Regions from separate parts of the Aerococcus urinae genome, predicted to be linked through region 1. Evidence: riboswitches for the same ligand, from Rfam matches in the RefSeq annotation. Region 1 holds a riboswitch; the other holds the start of a gene.
The links. Region 1 has a riboswitch for FMN ahead of AWM73_RS06835 (energy-coupling factor ABC transporter ATP-binding protein). Riboswitches for the same ligand answer to the same signal wherever they lie in the genome.
Positions count from the first base shown of each region.

Region 2: linked by a shared signal. The riboswitch ahead of AWM73_RS03205 (ECF transporter S component) and the one ahead of AWM73_RS06835 (energy-coupling factor ABC transporter ATP-binding protein) in region 1 are both predicted to bind FMN.

Region 1 is NZ_CP014161.1:1,509,027-1,513,450, forward strand. It holds gene AWM73_RS06825 (energy-coupling factor transporter transmembrane component T family protein) at 1-191, opposite strand, end outside; gene AWM73_RS06830 (energy-coupling factor ABC transporter ATP-binding protein) at 181-1,059, opposite strand; gene AWM73_RS06835 (energy-coupling factor ABC transporter ATP-binding protein) at 1,035-1,874, opposite strand; FMN riboswitch at 1,940-2,065, opposite strand; gene AWM73_RS06840 (acyltransferase family protein) at 2,117-4,000, opposite strand; gene rplQ (50S ribosomal protein L17) at 4,210-4,424, opposite strand, start outside.
Region 2 is NZ_CP014161.1:705,762-710,185, forward strand. It holds gene AWM73_RS03185 (hypothetical protein) at 133-498, shown strand; gene AWM73_RS03190 (segregation and condensation protein A) at 495-1,265, shown strand; gene scpB (SMC-Scp complex subunit ScpB) at 1,262-1,822, shown strand; gene AWM73_RS03200 (pseudouridine synthase) at 1,822-2,544, shown strand; FMN riboswitch at 2,600-2,718, shown strand; gene AWM73_RS03205 (ECF transporter S component) at 2,827-3,417, shown strand; gene AWM73_RS03210 (helix-turn-helix domain-containing protein) at 3,526-4,424, opposite strand, start outside.

The DNA of each region.
Region 1 (4,424 bases):
TTTAAAGAAATCCCGGTCAGCCAGACAAAGGCCACTACTAAGAGGCCTAAGATCCCATAAGTCAGGCCATTATTGGCGAAAAAGATAAAGATCAGTAAGATGAACATAATGATCAATTTGGCCCGTGGATCCATCCGGTGGACCAGGGAATCCCCGTTCAAATACCGTCCCATAATAAATTTATTCTTCATCTTGAACCTCCCCTAGTTCAAAATAGTTAAGAATACTATCCGCGAGTTGGTCAACGGTTAGCGGATTGTCTTGGAGTTGAATTCCAGCTTGGTCAGCTAAAACCGCCTTAAATTCTAAACTATCAGGTAGTGACAGGCTATGGTCTCTGAGCCAGTCAGCGTCAGAAAAGATTTCCGCTGTTGAGCCTTGACGGACCACGGTTCCTTTATTCATCACGACAATATGATTAGCATATTGGGCCGCATCATTCATTTGATGGGTCACCAGGACCACCGTCAACTGACGTTCCTTATAGAGTCGGTAGAACATGGCCATCATGTCCCGGTGGCCTTTAGGATCCAAACCAGCCGTGGGTTCGTCCAAGACTAAGACCTTGGGCTCCATGGCAAGAATCCCAGCAATGGCTACCCGGCGCATTTGCCCACCCGATAAGTCAAAGGGAGATTGGTCATAAAGTTCGCTGGCCAGCCCGACCAAGTCAAGGGCTTCAATGGCTTTTTGACGGGCTTCTTCTTCACTGGCTCCGTAGTTTAAGGGGCCAAACATAACATCTTTAAGGACGGTTTCTTCAAAAAGTTGCGATTCAGGAAACTGAAAGACAATTCCTACTTGGCTGCGAATGCGCCGTAAGACTTCTCCCTTAGAGTTCTTGGTCACGGTATCCGGTCCAATCTGAACCGCCCCTTGGGTTGGCTTTAAGAGGCCATTAAGGTGTTTGATGGCAGTTGATTTACCACTCCCGGTATGACCAATAAAGGCCGTAAAACTTTGGTCGGGAATGGTTAAATTGACATCATGCAAAGACAAGGTTTCAAAGGGAGTCCCTGCCCCATAAGCATAACTTACGCCTTGGAATTCAATTTGCATAAGTAATCCACCAACCCTTCTTCAGTATAATAATCTTTTTCAAAGCTAAAACCGCGTTGGGCTAAGGCGTTTTTTAATTGGACACTAAAGGGCACGCCCAGTCCCATATCGATCAACTTATCCCCATAAGAAAAAATCTCTGCGGGTTTACCCTCATTAACGATTTCACCCTGGCGGAAAACTAAGATGCGGTCTGCACTAGCTGCTTCACTTAAGTCATGGGTAATCGATAAGACGGTGAGCTGGCTCTTTTCCTTCAGACGGCGGATAACTTCCATCACTTCTTCGCGCCCCTCTGGATCAAGCATGGAGGTAGCTTCATCCAAGATAATCACCCGGGGCTGGAGGGCAATAATCCCAGCAATGGCTACCCGTTGTTTTTGCCCTCCTGATAAGTTGCTGGGCTCATATTGCCGATAAGCCGACATGCCGACCTCTTCTAAGGCCCAATTGACCCGCTCGACCATTTCAACGTGTGGCACCCCAGCATTCTCTAAGCCAAAAGCTACATCGTCTTCAACCGTGGCCCCAACGAATTGGTTGTCAGGATTTTGAAAAACCAGGCCGATATTTTGCCGGATCGTCCAGACATTGGCTTCATTGAGTGCTAACCCCGCCACAGTAATCTGGCCAGATTCCGCTTCTAATAACCCATCAATTAGTTTGGCCATGGTAGATTTCCCTGAGCCATTATGACCGATAATGGCTACCCATTCTTGGTCAAAGATATCAAAAGAAACCTGTTTGATGGTTTGTTTGTCTTCTTCTTTATCGTAGCGAAAGCTAACATCTTTGACAGAGATGATCGACTCCAAGTTTTCTCCCCATTTCTAAAATAAAACCCTCCGTTTAAAGTAACGGAGGGGCTATAGTTATCGTATTCACTCTTCTCCTATCAGACTTTACTGTCGGTACTAGAATTACACTAGTTCATTCCTATCAATCCCTTGATAGCTTGCGGACTTTTACCGCCGGTCGGGAAACGCTCCCTGCCCCGAAGATATCTGTAAATCTCTTCTTAGTGTAACGGAACCAGTGCTATATTTCAACTGATTTATCACTTATTATCTTCAATTAATGCCCGTCCCACATAGTCTGTCCAAGCCTTGACTCCTGCTTGAGAGAAATGAATCCCATCTTGACTGAGCCAATCCGCTTGGGCATTTTGATCGTAGTAGCCGGACCAATCGATTAGATGACAGTCTTTTCGACTCTCAGCGGTTGCCTTCAAGGCGTCATTAACTTGTTGGCGCCAGGGCCGGTTGACGTGGGTATTGACCAGGTAAATCTTCTTACCTTCAAAACGTTTCAGTAATTGGTTGATTTGTTGGGAAGTAAAGCCACCATTGGCTCCTAAGTCTACCACCACTTTATCCTGGATCTCATTCTCAGCGCTAAAGCTATCGATCAGTTCACCCGCTTGGTAGACTTGGAGTCCCACCTTGGCACAGATATTAGACCGTGGGAAGAGGGCCGTAATCCCCTTAGAAACATCGATGGTTAAGGAGTCCCCTAAGAAGGTAAAGCTAAGTCCGTTAGCCTGGTAAAGGACTTCATTGGAAAAGTCACTCACGATAGCTTGTTGGTCTTGGCTAAGCGATTGCCGGTATTTTTCAATATCTTCGTCACTATCACTAGCAATGGTATGTTTTTCCCGGTTGGCTTGTTCGATCGCTTCACGGGCCTCCCGGGCTTCAGCTTCAGACTTGAGGACCACTTCGCCCTTGGGTGCTGTCACTAAGGCAAAGAGAGCCAAAGCTAGAACCAGGGTAAAGCCCCAAAAGAGAAGTTTTTGGTACCAGGGGGTCTCCTTAGACCGGACTTGACGGAAGCCTGTAATTAATCGCAAGGGCTCCCCTTTAGGGCGCAAATAAATCGGTATTGTCACTAAGCGCTGGTTAACCAAGGCGTCTAGGAGCAGGCCTATCACAAAAATGGCTAGGACCTGTAGCCAAGGTTGCATGGTAAACCAGTTTTGTTGACTGGCATGGGCAGTAAAGACAATATAGATCGGATAATAGGTCAGATAGACGAAATAATTCTTCCGCCCGATATAGGCCAAGGGCTTGAAACGAAGGGTCTTACCAATAAAGGACTGGTCTTGGACAATGGCCAAGATAAATAAGACTACCAACAGGTCAAAGACCAACATGCCCCCGTAGTAGGTCCATATGGAAGAATCCGTCAGGAACTTCATCAAGACTGCTAAAATACCAGCAGTCATTAGGGCGATTAAGTCAGGGGTCCAAGATTTATCAAGCAGACGATGTGAGAAGCCTATGATTTCTTCCCCCATTAAGAAAGCGATGCTCCCTAATAAAAAGGAAAATAAGCGGCTATCAGTCCCATAATAGGCCCGGCTAGGATCTTGTCCCGGAGTAAAGAGAAAGGCCATCCAGGCGGCTGACATCAGGGCTAAAACAATCAAGAAATAAGTAAAATGCTGCTTAGACAAGCGCCGCCGCAGTAAGCCATAGATGAAATAAAAGACCAAGAGTGATTGTAGGTAGACCCCCAAGTACCAAAGATGGGTTAAAAGCGAGGGGTGGAGAAATTCAGCAAAATAGGAAGACCCAATGGCAATCTGATACCAGTTATTAACAAAGGCCAAGCTGGAAAAGACCACCGGCCGGATATTGGTTAACAAGTTTGCTTGAAAGAGCAATAAGAGCGCTAATAGGAGGATAATAAAAAAGACCAAGGGCCAAAACATTTTCCCCAAGCGCCTTAAGAATTGCGAGCCCAGCCTGAAGGACTTGCCTTCCCTTAACCGCCGCTCCAACTGACCGGTCACCAAATAACCCGATAGGATCAAAAATATATCCACCGCTAAAAAGCCACCCGGTAAGGAATTGGTGAAGAAATGATAGCAAATGATGGCAAGCATGGCAAAGAGCCTCAGAGTATCTAGCTGAGGTAAATATAGCCGTTCTTGGCGCATGGGGGAAACCTCTTCTCTATAAATGTTCATTAACATTATTATTATAACAAATATTCTCTATTGAAAACTAAAAAAGCGCAAAAAAAAAGACATATAAAATGCCTCAATAAAAAACAAACTTTTTCACCCCTAGACTTTGGCCTAGGGATGAAAGAGCTAGACTCGGGAAGAAGAATAGCTTCTTCCCATCATCATAACACTCAAAAGTTTTATACTAATTCAATAATCGCCATTGGAGCGTTATCGCCACGACGTGGTTCGGTTTTCAAAATACGAGTATAACCACCTTGACGGTCAGCGTAACGTTCACCTAAGTCATTGAATAACTTTTGAAGAACGGTTTCAATAACGATTTTTTCGTCTTCAACACGAACATCGCTCACTTCATTACGTAAATAACTTGCTGCGCGACGACGAGAAGCGA
Region 2 (4,424 bases), 800 kb from region 1:
TTGGATATTTGCTTAGAAAAGTGAGTATTTTCTTTTTGGAGCGTTTGTGATAGTCTATGAACCATAGAATCTTTAAGAGAGGTTAGGTGAGTTATGCTAATTCCATACATTTCAAATTATGAGAAAGTAGTTATGGGTTTGTTATCTTATCTAGATGCCTATAAGTCTATGGATGACTTGATGGCAGAAATGAAGCGTATAAAAGCAGGTAAGCGTCAACTTTACTTATGGCGTGATGAAGAAACCGATAATATTGTCGGTATTATTGGTTTTGACCAAGATGAGGAAAAAGAATTAGTATTAGTACGTTATAGCTCAGTTAATCCTTCTTTCGACCAAAATGAGATTATCTATGCCATGTTGACTGCTCTAACCCAGGAATTTCCTATGTATACCATTAGCGGCTCACTAGCTATGTCTGATATCTTAAAAGGATGGGCCTTACATGAACAACGTACCATGCCACATATTATTCATCACGATGGGGAAGGTTTATGAATAAAACTAAGCAAGAAAACACTGAAACTTCTAATGATGAATTACACATCGATCTAGCGGCTTTTGAGGGGCCGCTAGATTTGCTTTTGCACTTAATTAAGCAGATGGAAGTTGATATTTTTGATATTCCCATTGTTGATATCACCAACCAATACCTAGAAACGATTCACCGCCACCAAAAAAGGGACTTGGAACTAGCCAGTGACTACTTGATTATGGCGGCCAGTTTAATTGAAATTAAGACTAAATTACTCCTGCCCAAAAAAGCCATGGAAAAAGAGGAGGAAGACGATCCACGAGCCGATTTAGTCCAACAATTACTAACCTATAAGCAATATAAGGCTGTCTCAGCGATCTTAGAAGAAAAACAAGCTGACCGGTCTTTGAGTTACTCTAAAGAGGCCAGTGACCTCTCGGATTTACAAGCCGTTGTGCCTTTGCCTGAAAACGAAGTAAGCAGTGAAGACCTCTTATCGGCCTTTAAAAAAATGTTTTTACGCTTGAGGCAGGAACAACCCCTTGAAAGAACTGTAAAAGGGGAAACTTTTACTATTGATGAGGCGATTACGAGTATCGAAGAAGCCTTGGACCAAGAGTCAGACCACTTGTCCTTTTTTTCTTTGCTGAGTTCGAATCAGCCTAACAGAGAGAAAGTGGTGACTTATTTTCTGGCTCTGTTACAATTAGTTAAACAAGGAAAATTACTTATCCAGCAAGATCAAATTGCTGCAGATATAAGCATACAAAAGAAGGATGATGGGGATTGACCATTGAGGGTGCTTGCGAAAGTTTATTATTCGTTGCTGGTGAGGAAGGCCTTAGCCTAGAGGAACTAGCTAATCTTTTAGATCTTTCTAAAGAAAAGGTCCAGTATAGTTTATGGAACTTAGACAAAAAATTAAAAACTGATAGTCAGCGGGGGCTAGAATTAGTATGTCTAGGGGGGCGCTATCAATTACTGACTCAAAAAATCTATGCTGACTTAATCCAAAAATATGCAGTCAGTCCTTTTGCTTTGAAGCTGTCTCAACAAGCCTTGGAAACCTTGGCAGTGATTGCCTACCAAGGCCCAATTACCCGATTAGAAATTGATGAAATCAGGGGAGTTCAATCGCAAGCCATGATTAAACGCCTCTTATTGCATGACTTGATTGAAGAAGCGGGGCGAAAAGAGGGACCTGGACGTCCGATTCTTTACCAAGTAACTAATTATTTTTATCAATATTTTGGATTGAATTCAATAGCTGACCTCCCTGATATATCATCGCTTTTACCTGAAGATGAGGAAGATAAGGGCTTATTTGATGAAGAAGGAGATAAATAATGGAAAGATTACAAAAGGTCATTGCCCATGCTGGTGTGGCTTCTAGACGTGATGCTGAAAAATTAATCCTTGCAGGTCGGGTGCAGGTCAACGGCCAGGTGGTTACTGAACTCGGCACTAAGGTCACAAAGAAGGACCTGGTTGAAGTTGACCAAGTACCTATATATAAAGAAGAACCCGTTTACTACTTATTCAATAAGCCGGATGGGGTCATTTCTTCTGTTGCTGATGACAAAGGGAGAAAAGTAGTGGTTGATTATTTTAAAGAGATCCCTCAACGTATTTATCCTATCGGGCGCTTAGATTATCATACGACTGGGGTCTTACTTTTAACCAATGATGGGGAATTTGCCAATTTATTAATGCATCCTCGTTACGAAATTGATAAGGTTTACGTGGCTAAGGTAAAGGGCTATCCTAGCCCCGATGCCCTTAAGCGCTTAGAAGAAGGTCTAGTGATAGACGGGCAGAAAACCGCTAAGGCTAGGGCACGCATTCGGAAAAATAAGGCTGCTAAGGAAAATGCAACCGTTGAGTTGACAATTCATGAAGGACGTAATCGTCAAGTTCGTAAGATGCTTGAAGCAGTTGGCCATCCCGTAAAACGTTTGAACCGCGAACGCTATGGCTTTTTAACGACTGAAGGTCTAGGAGTGGGTGAATACCGGCCATTATTAAAAGCTGAAGTTGAGCGCTTAAAACAATATGCCTTACAAAAATAAAACGCTTGCATTTCTCCTATAATGGGGTTATAATCTATTTGTAAAATTAAATAAATGAAATCTTCGGGGCAGGGTTAGATTCCCGATCGGCGGTGATAGTCCGCGAATCAGTGAGCTGATAGAACTAGTGAAATTCTAGTACCGACTGTAAAGTCAGAATGGGAGAAGATAGTAAATACTTACTAATTAATTCTTTTCATTGAAGACTTTCGGTGAAAGGAATTTTTTATTTTCAAGAAATAACAACTAACCCTGACTGAGAAGAAGAAAGGGGAAATTGTTATGAAAACAAGTACACGTCAGTTAATTGTTACCGCAGTTATGGGGGCTATTGCCTTTATCCTTATGATGTTTTCTTTTCCGATATTGCCTGCTATACCTTTCTTAAAGGTCGATTTTTCTGATGTTCCGATCCTATTCACCACCTTTTTGTTTGGACCATGGAGTGGTGCAGGGGCTGCTTTTGTACGGAACTTTTTACACTATATGCAAACAGGTGGCAATGCGGGTTACCCAATCGGAGATATGGCTTCTTTCATAGCTACTCTTTCTTATTGCTTGCCAATTTACTATATTTTGCGTAATTATGATCTTCGTTTGAGCAAACAAGTTGAAACGGCTAAGTACTATGTCAAAGTCTGCTTTGCTTTTGCAATCGGGAGCGTATTAATGACGATTGTCCTTTCCTTGGCTAACTACTATGTCATTACTCCCTTCTATATGGCTGTGATGAATTTTGAAATTCCTAACATGCAAGAATATATTCTTTATGGCATAGTACCCTTTAATTTACTCAAGGGCCTGATTATTTCGATAGCTAACTTTATTGTTCTATCAGCTGCCTTACCTGTGGCTAAGCGGCGTTTAGTTTAGGGGTCTTATTATTAGCTAGATAAATCCCTTGCCATTGAAATAAAAAAGAGACCAGCTTAATGAGAAGCTAATATTTACTTGGCTCATTAAGCTGGTTTTTTTATTTACTTATTTTTTGTGGAGATGCCATTCTTCTTTTTGGCCTTGAGAAAATTTGAGTTGGTTAATCATTTGGTAAATCCAACCTAAATCTTCAGTCGTTAGATCATCTTTGATTGTATGGATGGTTATGCCTTTAAGATTGAACAAGGGGTAGGTGGTTAATAAAATATCAATTCTTGAATGGTCTAGTTCTTCCATAAAGTAAGTATCTGTGATGGGGGTGACCTCAATTAATGAGCCAAAAAACAGATGGAGCTTACCACAAATTTCATCAGTAGAGTAAGAACGACTGGTATAAACCGCAATATGTAGGCGTTTATAGTCCTTATAAAAATGATTGATAGTTAAGGGATAAAAAGAATAGACATAAGAAAACATTATGGCTGTGCGTTTGGCAATGAGCTCTTTACTGAAATGGGATTGAAAACTTTCTAGAATTGGCTGTAGACGGGCGTTAAAGCCGGGAAGGATGAGTCCCCATTTTTCTTTTAGATTATCGATTTCTAAAGCAGTCAACTGCATCTTAGAGTAATTTTCATTTTCTTTTAAATCAAGCTTATCCTGACAACAATTATAGAGTAATAAAAGCAACAAATCCTTCTTATCTTGGTCTAAAGGATTTAATCGCTGGCTGGTTGTTAGTTGATCCAAATCTTCAAAGAAGTTAGAAACGGCTTGAGAATGATCATGTGAAGAATGGATTTCTTCCTGTAAGGCTTGGATAGATAAGTAGGTGGTGTGTGGTGCTAGACCGACTAAGAGTTGACGGACGGCTTCAGAATTGATGGATACCTTTAGTCGATACTCGATATCAAAGATAGTAAATTGGGCTTTTGTGGCGGTTAAGGATTCTTGTAAGCTCGATAGGTCCCTTGGTAAGTAACTGTCTTGGACCAGGTCTTTAT